2 linked regions of the Psychrobacter arcticus 273-4 genome follow. The protein of the gene in region 2 interacts with the protein of the main gene of each other region in a pairwise test. Links are inferred from orthologs where the notes say so. Each region holds a gene or a part of one and is shown on either strand. Other genes may lie near its edges. The genes, in order: dnaE and dnaN.

Region 1 (7,244 bases), 1.4 Mb from region 2 along the record:
CACCGACGATGACACCATCTTCCAAAGTAGGGTGGCGTTTGCCATTATTCCAAGACACACCGCCAAGCGTCACACCATGATAAAGGGTCACATCATTGCCAATCTCTGCCGTTTCACCAATGACGATACCCATGCCATGGTCAATAAAAAACCGACGACCGATTTTGGCAGCAGGATGAATCTCGATACCAGTGATGATGCGCGAGCCATAAGAAATCACTCGAGCAGCAAGCTTTTGCTCATTTTGCCAAAGACAATGCGCGCCGCGATGTAGAATAAGTGCGTGGATGCCAGGGTAGGTTAAGATTACCTCTAGACTGTTACGCGCGGCAGGGTCGCGATTGAATACCGCATCGATATCTTCTTTTAAGTCTTTTTTGATGCGGACAAGCGATTTGAATAAAGCAGTTGGCAATGACATAAATCGTCCTATCGTATTTTTGGTTACAATCTCTGTATTTATAGCAGCTTTGCAGCACAAAATATAGCGATGAGTGATAAATAAAAACAGACTACCTATAGATAAAACACCAATCATTGGCACTTTAATCATTGGCACTTTAATCATTGGCACTTTAATCATTGGCACTTTATCTATATTACTTATGACTTAGCTATCACTGGTAACGTATTTGAGCAGCTCAACAACCTGCTCAGGCGTTTGCGCCCATGCCCTTGCCGCCGCATCCACTTCTTTTAGCGGATGAATAATATCTTCAGCATGCAGCGTGATATACGGCTTGCCTAAGGCTGCGCAATAGCCGGCATCGAATGCGGCGTTCCACTGCTTGTATTTATCACCAAAACGAATGATAGCAATGTCACATTTTTGGATCATATTCTTAGTACGAATCGCATTAACTTTTGATGACTTATGGTCGCGCCAGAATCCATTTTCATCTTTACCAAGCACATCACCGGCGGCATCACTGGCTTCGTGCTCTGTCACTGCTGATGTAAATTTAATAGCAAGACCATGTTCTTTAGCGCCTTGCATGATTTTTTGACGCCAGTCGGTATGTATTTCTCCGGATAAGTAAACAGTCCAATTCATCGTAAATTCCTTTTTATTGTTAAATGATATAGTCGGTGAAAAGTAATATCGATACAACACGTACTACTGGTGCAAATTTTTCTTGCTTGCTGTGCCTACGCAGACAGAGGCTGCAAAAAATTTACACCAGTAGTACGGTAGCGACTTTAAAGTATTTCAACTATATAACTACTTGTACTACTAATAATGTTAATGCTGGCAAGCTTTAGTCTTTTGCGAGTTTGGCAATCAAGGCACTGATTAACTGATACTCTTTTTGATCCAGTTGAATACGTGAGCCGAGTCTAGATAGGCGTGATGGCAGCGATTTTAAGTTTTCACTGTCTGCCAGTTTGTGTTGAACCATCAATGCCGTGGTACGCTCAGTAAGCTGTTGCAATTGCTGTTGAGTAATTGCTGGCTCATCCCATTGCTGGCGCGTATAAGTATTGAGCATGGGTTGTCCAAGCGTCTCTAGGCTATCAGTCACCTCTAGTGGATTATTATTAGCTTCGCTATTAGCTTTAATATGTGTTTGTGCATAAGCAAAAATAAAGCTTGCAATCACTTGCACGGCTGAAGCGACATTGAGGACTGGATAAGCAGGATTGGCATCAATTTGGATATGATAATCTGCATAAGCCAATTCTTCATTGGTCAATCCGCGATCTTCACGACCAAATAAAATGGCGATATTGGGCGCTGTATTAACATCATTTCGCTCATTAATCGCACTTTGTTTATCAATAAAGTCCAGCATGATTTTGGCGGCCTGTGTCGGTGTGACCACAGGACGGGGCAAATGACGGCTACGACTACTGGCCGCAAATACCAACTGGCAATCAGCGATAGCAGCCTCTAGGGTAGGTGCGATGATTGCTGATGATAATAAATCGCTGCCACCAGCGGCATGAGAGACGCTGGTGGCATCAATGGGTAATTTTGGCTCAACGACCGTCAGTCTTGATAGCCCCATGGTGTGCATAGCACGTGCCGCTGAACCGATATTGGCAGGCAAGGTCGTATTAACCATCACCACTTGTATACTAGACAGGTAATCGCTCACAGTTGAAGGTTTTGTTATTACAGTTGTCGTTAAAGAGGAAGATGTGTCGTTACTCATTATTGTCCTAATCGCTGGTTGATGTCTTGTTCGGCATAATGCACTTGTTAGCCGTAGTGAAAGTGTAAATTATCTTCACTAATCATACTTTTTAGCTGCTGTAAATTGTCATCATTTGGATAAATGCGCCAATGCTCGGACAGTCCTACATTGGCAATGCCGTATTCTTCATAAATGCTGAGTCCAAGCGGCAGGCAATTATCTCTAATAGAGGCATCGGTGTTGCCCAAAGCGTTATTGGCATAGCTTTGGTTACTCATGCTTGGCTCAACACCGTTTGAATAAGCGTCTTGCGCCATATTATTCTCTAGTGCCAATAAATCATTGCCATCTTCGTCATATAAGCTGCCGCCTATTACGGCATTGTAACCGCCGAAACTATCAGTATTAGTAGTGCTGCTTTGCTCGTCCTGCTCATTGCCATAAGAAAGTTTGGGTGCTGGAATAATGCTGGCTTGTGCAGATTTTAGCAGTGGCTGCATACATGTCAGCAGATTAATATCACTGCCATGGACTTTGATGCTAATTTTTTTAAGCCAACGCAGGCGAGCATCAACCATGCTCATGGCATTATCAAGACGAGCAAACAGCCGGCCGTCACGCTCACGAATACTGCCTTTGATAATGACTACTTCATCGATTTTTAGCTGGTCTTTTACGCGGTTAAAGCGCTCAGCATAACAGCTGACCTCTAACCGTGAAGTCCCATCGTCTAAGGTAATAACGTTACGAGTGCCAAAGTTGGCTATGTCGATGATAAGACCGGCAAAATAACAGCTGCCGTTATAGCCAGTATCAGCCAATTTGTCGAGACGAGCACCTGAGGTATAACGTTTTAGCTCGTCACGATATTCATCGATAGGATGTCCGGTTAAATAAAGCCCTAAGGTGTTTTTCTCAGCTTTAAGACGATGCTTATCACCCCAAATCAGCTCTGGCGTCATGACCAGAGGAGGCGCGGCGACGACACCATCCATTTCACCAAACAAATCCATCATGCCGATTTCGCGATTTTGACGGTCTTGCTCAGCGGCTTGTACCGCACTGGGCAGCTGACTCATTAAAGCGCCGCGAATCTCATATGCTTCATCGCTTGGCAAGTCAGGTCTTAAGGTTGCAGCAAAGTCATCAAAACAGCCAGCGTTTATCAGTCCTTCAAGGGTACGCTTGTTGACCTTTTTGATATCAACGCGGCGGCAGAAGTCATATAAGTCTTTAAACGGGCCTTCACGGCGGCGTGCCTCAACGATAGATTCGACAGCACCTTCGCCAACGCCTTTAATCGCGCCCAAACCATAAATAATATTGGTCGGGGTATCAGCGACAAAGTGCCATTCACTGCGGTTTACTGATGGATTAACGACGGTTAAAGCAAAGTTTTCACGGCAATCATTGATAAAGAACACCACGTTATCCGTGTTATTCATATCTGATGTCAGTACGGCTGCCATAAACTCAGCAGGGTAGTATTGTTTTAGATAAGCGGTCTGATAAGCGAGCACGCCATAAGCCGCTGAGTGCGAGCGGTTAAAACCGTAACCGGCAAATTTTTCCATCAAATCAAAGACGCCGCCAGATGTCGCTTCATCAATGCCTTGCGCGGTTGCACCAGTCACGAAAATATCGCGCTGTTTTGCCATTTCTTCCGGTTTCTTTTTACCCATCGCACGGCGAAGCATATCCGCGCCGCCCAAGCTATATCCCGCCATGACCTGCGAAATTTGCATGACCTGTTCTTGATAAACAATAACGCCGTTGGTATTTTCTAAAATCGGTTCAAGATTGGGATGGTCATAAATCACTTCTTCACGACCATGTTTACGGTCGATATACATCTCTACCATACCAGCATCAAGCGGACCGGGACGATAGAGCGCACACATGGCGATAACGTCTTCGATATTGGTCGGTTGCAATTTTGCCAGATACTTTTTCATGCCCATACTTTCTAGCTGAAAGACGGCAGTGGTTTTGGCGTCTTGCAAGAGCTTATAGGCTTTAGCGTCATCAAGGGGCAAGTCTTCTAATACCAAAGCTTCTTTGCCTTCTTTAGCACGACGCTTATTAATATTTTCAACGGCCGCACTAATGACCGTTAAGTTACGTAGACCCAAGAAGTCAAATTTTACCAGCCCAACCGCTTCGACATCATCTTTATCAAATTGGCTGACACGATGACCTTCATCATCACAATAAATGGCGCTAAAATCAGTGATTTTGTGCGGCGCAATCAACACGCCGCCGGCATGTTTACCCACGTTGCGGCAAATGCCTTCAAGCTTAATGGCCATCTCCCATACTTCGATGGCATCTTCATAATCCATGTTATCAGGATTGGATATTAAGTCTTTGAGCTGTGGCTCTTGCTCAAGCGCTTGACTGAGTGTGATACCCGGTGTTTTGGGAATAAGTTTCGACATTTTACTGGCAAGAAAGTAGGATTTACTTTGCGCACGTGCCACATCTCGTACGACCGCTTTTGCTGCCATCGTACCAAAGGTAATGATTTGCGACACCGCTTCACGACCATAAGTTTGCGCCACATAATCAATGACCCGGTCGCGACCTTCAATACAAAAGTCAATATCGAAATCGGGCATGGACACACGCTCAGGGTTTAAAAAGCGCTCAAATAACAAATCATAATGAATAGGGTCAAGGTCGGTAATATTGAGCGCATAAGCAACGAGAGAGCCTGCCCCAGAACCACGACCAGGACCTACTGGTACGCCATTGGCTTTTGCCCAGCGGATAAAGTCCATAACGATAAGAAAGTAACCGGGGAAACCCATTGAGAGGATAACTTTGAGTTCATACTCTAAACGTTCATCGTATCTTTGGCGGATATCACTCCAATGATCACTGCGCGCGTCAACTGGGAAAAGTTTGTCTAAACGATTTTCAAGCCCGCGCTGCGATTCTAAGCGAAAAAATGATTCAGTCGTCTCACCCTCAGGCACTGGAAACTCTGGCAGGACGTTAATACCTAGCGTTAATGTCACATTACAGCGGGTTGCTAAGCGCAAAGTATTGTCAATAACCTGCGGAATATCAGCAAATAGCTGCTGCATTTGCGCTTGGGTTTTCAAGTACTGGGCATCAGAATAAGTCTGAGGACGATTTTGGTCTGCCAGTACATAAGAGCCTGCAATACAAACGCGCGCTTCATGTGCGTCAAAGTCGTCTTGCTCTAAAAACCGCACGTCATTATGGGCAATGATAGGAATATGATGTTTGGCGCCTGAGTGAATCGCTGCTTTAATAAAGGCATCTTCGCCAGTACGATTGGTGCGCTTAATCGCAAAATATAAGCGGTCGTCAAATGATGCTTGCCACTCTGTAATCAGCTCATCGGCTTTTTCTGGCATAGAGCCGACCAGCGCCTGACCAACATCAGATTTTTCAGTAAATAAAACAATGACACCTGCCCCATGTTCTAAAATATGACTGCGTTTAATGACAGGCGTACCATGGTTTACAGGATCAGCGCGACCTTCGGTAAATCCAAGCGACACGATACGGGTAATGTTTTGATAACCTTCGTTATCCATTGCTAATAGAGTGAGACGCGTGTCTTCATTCTCCATGATGACTTCACTACCGATGATGGGCTTAATACCAGCACCTAAGCAAGCACGGTAAAACTTCACGGTAGCATAAAGGTTGGATAAATCGGTCAAGGCAAGGGCACGCTGATTGTCCGCCGCCGCTGCCTTAACCAAAGGCTTGATACGCACGATAGAATCGGTAATGGAATATTCGCTGTGGATGCCAAGGTGTACAAATGCCATAGAAGACTCTTACGGATGCAAACAAAAGGAGAGGGTGCGGATGAGCGTTAAAGATAAAGGAAGCAAAAATAGGTGATAATTTATTTGATAAAATCTATTGTATCAATCGTTTGAACAATATTTTTAGTAAATTATCCTGTTAATAGCCACACTTTATACGCTGCATCTTAGCCGCTAATAATAGCATTGTTTGCTACATACAGCCACTCAACGCCGCGCAAAAATATAGATAACCACCCACACCATGCTAATTATACGGCTAATGGTTGAATGATCTTAGCTAAAACCCATAGTTATTAACTTCCTTTATTTGTTATATGCTATTCAATTATCGTAGCATTAGAAATACCCTCTACCATATATAGGGTAGAGGGCAAGAAAGTATAAGAAGCGAGTATTTGAAGGTGCTACTTGACGATTTTATTTAGATATTAAAATAGTACTATTTTAGTATCCAACCACCGCGGCATCGACAATACGCGGGTCAGAAGCCCCATAAATGCCATTTGGCGTAATCATAATTGATTGTGTCGAACCCATGGCTGACTGTGAACTGACCTTATGTCCCATGGACTCTAATTTTTTAATCGTATCTATATTTAGTGCTTTTTCGATACGAATCTCATCCGGTAGCCACTGGTCATGAATACGCGGTGCGTGTGTGGCTTCAGCAATATTCATATCATGGTCAATGACGTTTGAGATGACCTGCGTGACCGTAGTAATGATACGGCTACCACCCGGACTGCCCGTGACGATATAAGGTTTGCTGTCTTTAAATACGAGCGTTGGACTCATAGAGGACAAGGGACGCTTATTCGCCTCGATCGCATTGGCATCGCCACCGATTAAGCCATAACCATTTGGCACACCGGGCTTAGCAGAAAAATCGTCCATCTCGTTATTGAGCAGTATCCCCGTACCATCGGCGACAAGACCAGTGCCATAAGAGAAATTCAACGTATAAGTATTGGCCACCGCATTGCCATCTTTATCGACAATAGAAAAATGCGTGGTTTGATCACTCTCGTACGGTAGAGGGTTATTTGCCTTGATGGTTGCTGCTGGCGTGGCTTTATTTGGGTTGATTAAAGCGCGCAGCTTATCAGCATAAGGCTTAGCAGTTAAACCGCTAGCAGGGACGTCAATAAAATCAGAATCACCCAAATACTCAGAACGATCCGCATAAGCCAACTGCATTGCTTCAGCCATTAAATGAATGGTTTGCGCGCTGTTTTGACCATAGTCTCTTAGCGGATAACCTTCCAAGATATTTAAAATCTGCACAATATGAATA
Region 2 (5,832 bases):
AGGAACTTTGACGGATACGATAGCCGTTAAACCTTCACGCGCATCATCACCAGTCGCCACCACTTTCTCTTTTTTGAAGAGATTTTCGCGATCCATATAGGTATTCAAACAACGCGTCAACGCTGAGCGAAAGCCAGATAAATGCGTGCCACCATCGCGCTGCGGAATATTATTGGTGAAACAAAACACCTTTTCATTATAAGTGTCTGTCCACTGTAGTGCCACTTCGACACTAATACCATCTTCTTGATTACTGATAAAATGGAACACATCATTGATGCCATCTTTCCCAGCATTGATGTAGCTGACAAACTCTGACAAACCACCTTTGTGCTCAAACTCATGACGCTTGTCAATACGCTCATCAGTCAAGACAATACGTACACCTGAGTTTAAAAATGACAACTCACGTAAACGTTTGGCTAAAATATCATATTCAAAAATAGTACCAGTAAACACGTCATTGCTAGGGTAAAAACGGATTTGTGTGCCTGTTTGATCTGTCGCTTCCATTTGCTGAATATCGCTGTCAGGCACGCCATCAGTATAAGTCTGATGATGATGATAGCCTTCACGCCAGATATTCATCTCAAGCTTTTTGGACAATGCATTAACGACAGAAACGCCAACACCATGCAGACCGCCAGATACTTTATAGCTGTTGTCATCAAACTTACCACCAGCATGCAGTACCGTCATAATAACCTGTGCTGCAGACACACCTTCTTCTGGGTGAATATCGACAGGGACACCACGACCATTATCCATTACGCTCACAGATTCATCTTCGTGAATAATGATATCAATTTGATCACAATGACCAGCAAGCGCTTCATCGATAGAGTTATCTACCACCTCAAAGACCATATGATGCAAGCCGGTACCATCATCGGTATCACCAATATACATGCCAGGACGCACGCGCACCGCTTCTAGTCCGCGCAGTACTCGAATGTCTTTCGAGCTATAATCAGAGGGTAATACCTCAGGAACGACAGCGGCGGCAATAGTCTCAACTACGCTGTCTGACGTTAGTTGCTGGTGGTCGGTAGGTAATGAATCACTCATGTGCATTCCTTGATCTAGCCATTATCAGCTATTTATCATCAGCTCACCACAGTGGTGATACTTAATGATGCTATCTACAATATCGTTTTTTTACTCAAATTCTGTCTTTATTACGGTTGACTTAAGTTTTTCAAAAGGTGATAGCAAGGCAAAAAACCAGATTTAAAAATACGTCAGGTTGGCATACTCTATTTAACCCCTACTGCGATTTCCTCTAAAACCATAAAGCCTAATAGAAATTATATTAATTTTATAATTATCAATCACTTAATCACTTACAACCAATAATAAACCTCTATATAAAACGGTAAGATAACTTGCTGAGAACAGGACAAAAATAAAGCCCTATTTTAGCATTTTTTTGCCTGTAAGTCACTGTTTAGGGAACGTTTTATGAGTAATAGAATGTGGAATGAAACGAGGGTAAAGTATGCAAGGAGACGGTCGCTTAAGGACGTAAAATAAGGATTAATAACGAAGATATCATTACCCTAATAAAAGCTACTGAGCTGGTAAAATACTACCTTGTTTCATGTGAAACACTTGGGGTTTTTCCCAATACTCATACACTAAAGGTAAAATACTATCGGTCAAACTGGTCATAAATACCTGGCATGGCAACTGTGCTAAGGTTGATAATAAAATCTCTATCGCCCTATCATCCAGCTCTGCGGTGATATCATCTAGTAATACCACTGGTGTAGCGCTTAATTTAGCGTCATTAACAGATGCCTCTAGATCATTCCCAGTGTTAAGCAAAAGTGGTAATTGTGATAAGCGCAATGCCGTAATCAACAATTTTTTCTCTCCACGAGACAAAATGTTGGCCGCTTGCTCTTTCAAAATAGGTAACTTAAAAGTCGAATCCGCTGCTGCTGCTAAAGGTGAGTTTAGGTGCTCATTAGCCTTATGTATTGGTCTTATAGAGCGCCAATGCACATGGATGTCAGCGCGGTGATTACCAATACGCGTATAACCCAACTGTAAATCCTGATCTAAGCGCTCATTAAGCTGTATATCGAGCGCTACACTCGTATCGTAGCCCGCATTGTAGCTCAAGCTTAATTGCTCAGCATAAGCAGGCAATAACTGTGCAATGCTCTCAGAAAAATAAGGTTGCCAAGCTTCAAATATAGCTTCACGGTAGTGATGAATCAGCGCTGCATGACTGGCAAGTCCTTTGTCCCAAGCTCTAAGCTCAGCAAGCTGAACGTGAGTCAAATGACGTCGTTGTTTGAGTAAACTATTGCGCTGTTTTAATAAGCGCTGATACGCAATCCACTGTGGATGAAAACCTTGTTTCATGTGAAACACCAACCAATCTAATAACTGCCGACGACTGGCACTGCCCTGCTCTAGCATGTCCATCGTCGATGGATCTATAAGCAAGGTAGGAAGCTGCTCCGTTAAAATACTTTGATTGTATACCGTGGTTTGATTGAGACGTAAAATTGTCGTAGCGTCTGCTTGCTTTTGGATAGCCAAAGTACGGCCATCACTAAGTTTAGCATGTACAGTTGCGGCGTCTTTATGATGCTGAATATAGCGTTTGGGCTGATTGTGGCGGAAACTCTTACCTCTTGATAGCAAAAACATACCTTCAAGTAGCGAGGTTTTACCGCTGCCATTAGCGCCGATAATGACGTTGCAAGCAGCAGGTGCTAAATTGATGGGCGTTAAATTACGCAAATATGAGATTTGTAGACGTTCAATCATAATACCGACAGCCGCCTATAGAGTTATTTTTTAATAAACAAAAGACCATTAAAAATATAAATATAAGGAACTAAATTTTAAGCTTATAAAGCAATTTTGAGCTTGAAAAGCTACTCAAATTTTGCGTTAAAGCCTAACCACCCAATCTTTTTAAATAGCAGACTAAATACGCATTGGCATAATGACATACTGATGGAACTCATCATTTAACTGATTAACCAATACCGACGCATTTGATTGACTCATATGCATTTGTAAATCACCTTGGATAACACCCAGCACGTCTTGTAAATAAGCGGCATTAAATGACAGCTCCATTGGTTCACCTTGATACTTGGCTTGTATCATCTCAACCGCTTCATCTTGCTCAGCATTATTAGCGCGTACTTCTACCATGCCATCACTTGCAAAATTAAACACCACGCCGCGAGATTTTTCATTACTTAAAATCGCTACGCGGCGCAGCACATCCATCATTTTCTCTTGATTGAATAAGGCCAGCTTATCGGTATTACTAGGCATCACACGGCGATAATCAGGGAATTTACCATCGATCAGACGCGCAGTAAAAGTCACCATGAGATTTTGACTGGTCTGACCGGCACTATCCACATCACCGAACGGCAAACTTACTTGCAGAAACTCACGACCGAAACTTAAGGTAACTGCATTATCTTGGTCGCCAAGCATCTTACCCAGCTCAGAAGCTAAACGTTCAAGCTCAATTACCGCTTTACGGGGCAAAATAGCCTGCATATTCAAATCAGCATTCACATCGATAACGCTACGTGCTAATGCCAGTCTATGTCCATCGGTCGCAACGGTCGTTAGTTGCTGCTGCGATACATCAAACAACATACCTGTTAAATAATAGCGTACATCTTGAATCGCCATCGCAAATTGAGTCTTATGAATCAAATCAATAAGGCGGCTACGGCTAATAGTTAATGGCGTGATATTTTCAGGGTTACCCAAACTTGGATAGTCTTCGCTAGGCAATGTGCCCAAGGTAAAACGACTTTTACCACTGGTCAGTAAGCAGCGCTCGTTTTCTTGAGTGGTCAGATTTACTTGGGCTTGAGCAGGTAATGATTTACAAATATCTCGTAATTTAGTCGCAGGTAACGTCGTTGTACCTGCTTGCACACAAGCGCCAGCAGGCAATTTCAACGTCGATGTCAGCTCTACTTCTAAATCAGAAGCCGTTAACACCAGCTCTGACTCAGACAATTGTAACTTGATATTACCCAAGATAACCATATTGTGGCGTTTATCAGCAGCCTTGGCGATCAAGTTAATGGCTTTTAGTAACGACTCTCGATTGATCGATAATTGCATGCTTAGTTACTCTTATTTAAATGATTTTTTATAAAAAAATAAAATAATGGCTTAATAACACCTTGTCTACTGACGATAATCCATTGGGTGTCTGTGTATGCTTATTTTCAATATTATAAACCATATCTACCCACTAAAATATAGTGATAGCAAAGCCTTCTAACCCGCTTGCAACATCAATGCTAGCGTCTTGTAATCCTTGTCAAACGCTGGGTCTGCTGCTCGCAGCTCATTGACCTTGTCGCAAGCATGCATCACTGTCGTATGGTCACGTCCACCAAAGGATTGTCCAATCTCAGGAAAGCTCTCGCTAGTCAACTCCCGTGATAGTGCCATCGCTATTTGGCGTGGTCTAGCAATACTACGCGTACGTTTGCGTCCCAACATATCTTTAATCGTTACATCATAATATTCAGCGACCACTTTACGGATATTATCCATATTAACGGCTTGTACGCGCATTGCAACGATGTCTTTTAGCGCGTATTGCACCATCTCAAGCGTGATTGGAGCGCCTGTTAAATTGGCATTAGCAAAGACTTGGTTCAATGCACCTTCTAAACGTCTCACGTTAGAGACGACGTTTTGAGCGATGAATAACGCACATTCTTTAGGAAGGCTCATGCCATAAGATGCTGCTTTTTTCTGTAGAATTTGTACCCGTGTATCAATCTCAGGTGGATCTACAGCAACCGTCAACCCCCAAGAAAAACGTGATCTAAAACGTTCATCAAATTCGGTCATCTGTGATGGATGCCTATCTGAAGCCAAAATCAATTGTTTATCACCGCTGGTAAAATCTGCAAATAATGTTAAAAATTCATTACTGCTTTTTGTCTTTCCAGCCAGTACATGAATATCATCTACAATTAATAAATCTACTTTTTTAATTTTCTTTTTAAAATCTTCTATTTTATTATTTCTTAATGAATAAACCAATTGATTAATAAATTTTTCAGAAGTGAAATAATAAAAAGTCTGATTATTTTTTAAATAGCGATGAGCTACAGAATGCATTAAATGCGTTTTTCCCAAACCCGAAGGTCCATATATAAATAAAGGGTTATGACGGTTTTTTGATTGACGTTTGCCAAGCTCATAACAAGCCTTATAAGCAAGGTTATTAGACTTACCTGTGACAAAAGTCTCAAAGGTAAAGTCAGGATTTAAATAACTTAAGGATTTTGCATCAGCAGAGTCAACCATTTCTGCATGACGCATATTGGCGTCGATATCTGCTTTGGCATTATTATGATGGATGGTTTCGAATTTATAATCTGCAGGAGAAGAGGGGAGGGCATCTTCTGCAAATAAAGATCCTGATTGTAGCGAACTACCATCATCGGTATCACGACCAGCATTATCAACACGTACAATAACTTCCTCAATACTTCCTTGACTATGCTTAGTAACCAGCTGCTGAATATCCTCTAAGTGATTCTTTTTAATATAAGTTACAAAGTAATCATTAGGTGCAAGAATAATCAAACTATTATTTTCTTGATGAGCGGATAGCGGCCTTAACCACATGGTAAACACGTTATCTTTAACATGATACCGTAAGTCGTTTAAGCATTTATCCCAAATATTTGCTGTGTCTATCATGAAAATTACTAACCCTATAGTCCAAAATATTTTGTCAAAAAAACAATTTTTTTATTGTGAAAATCAGTGAATCCTTACTCATAGAGTAACTTTTTTCTTAGCTAA

The links.
Region 1: the proteins of dnaN (region 2) and dnaE interact in binary tests that used the Escherichia coli proteins (3 or more experiments, as listed by UniProt). The link is inferred for Psychrobacter arcticus 273-4 from one-to-one orthologs.

What each region holds. Positions count from the first base shown.
Region 1 is NC_007204.1:1,408,805-1,416,048, reverse strand. Bases 2,004-6,294 are described here. They hold dnaE (DNA polymerase III subunit alpha), read right to left. Parts: upstream 5,948-6,294; coding sequence 2,204-5,947; downstream 2,004-2,203. Other genes in these bases: PSYC_RS06135 (RNA methyltransferase), read right to left, coding at 2,004-2,156. Outside these bases: cysE (serine O-acetyltransferase), read right to left, coding at 1-382; PSYC_RS06140 (YtoQ family protein), read right to left, coding at 611-1,054; more of PSYC_RS06135, read right to left, coding at 1,260-2,003; ggt (gamma-glutamyltransferase), read right to left, coding at 6,395-7,244. UniProt on the Escherichia coli protein: DNA polymerase III is a complex, multichain enzyme responsible for most of the replicative synthesis in bacteria. This DNA polymerase also exhibits 3' to 5' exonuclease activity. The alpha chain is the DNA polymerase catalytic subunit.
Region 2 is NC_007204.1:415-6,246, reverse strand. What follows is about bases 2,035-4,913. They hold dnaN (DNA polymerase III subunit beta), read right to left. Parts: upstream 4,123-4,913; coding sequence 2,947-4,122; downstream 2,035-2,946. Other genes in these bases: dnaA (chromosomal replication initiator protein DnaA), read right to left, coding at 4,282-4,913; recF (DNA replication/repair protein RecF), read right to left, coding at 2,035-2,784. Also shown: gyrB (DNA topoisomerase (ATP-hydrolyzing) subunit B), read right to left, coding at 1-1,068; more of recF, read right to left, coding at 1,570-2,034; more of dnaA, read right to left, coding at 4,914-5,727. UniProt on the Escherichia coli protein: Confers DNA tethering and processivity to DNA polymerases and other proteins. Acts as a clamp, forming a ring around DNA (a reaction catalyzed by the clamp-loading complex) which diffuses in an ATP-independent manner freely and bidirectionally along dsDNA.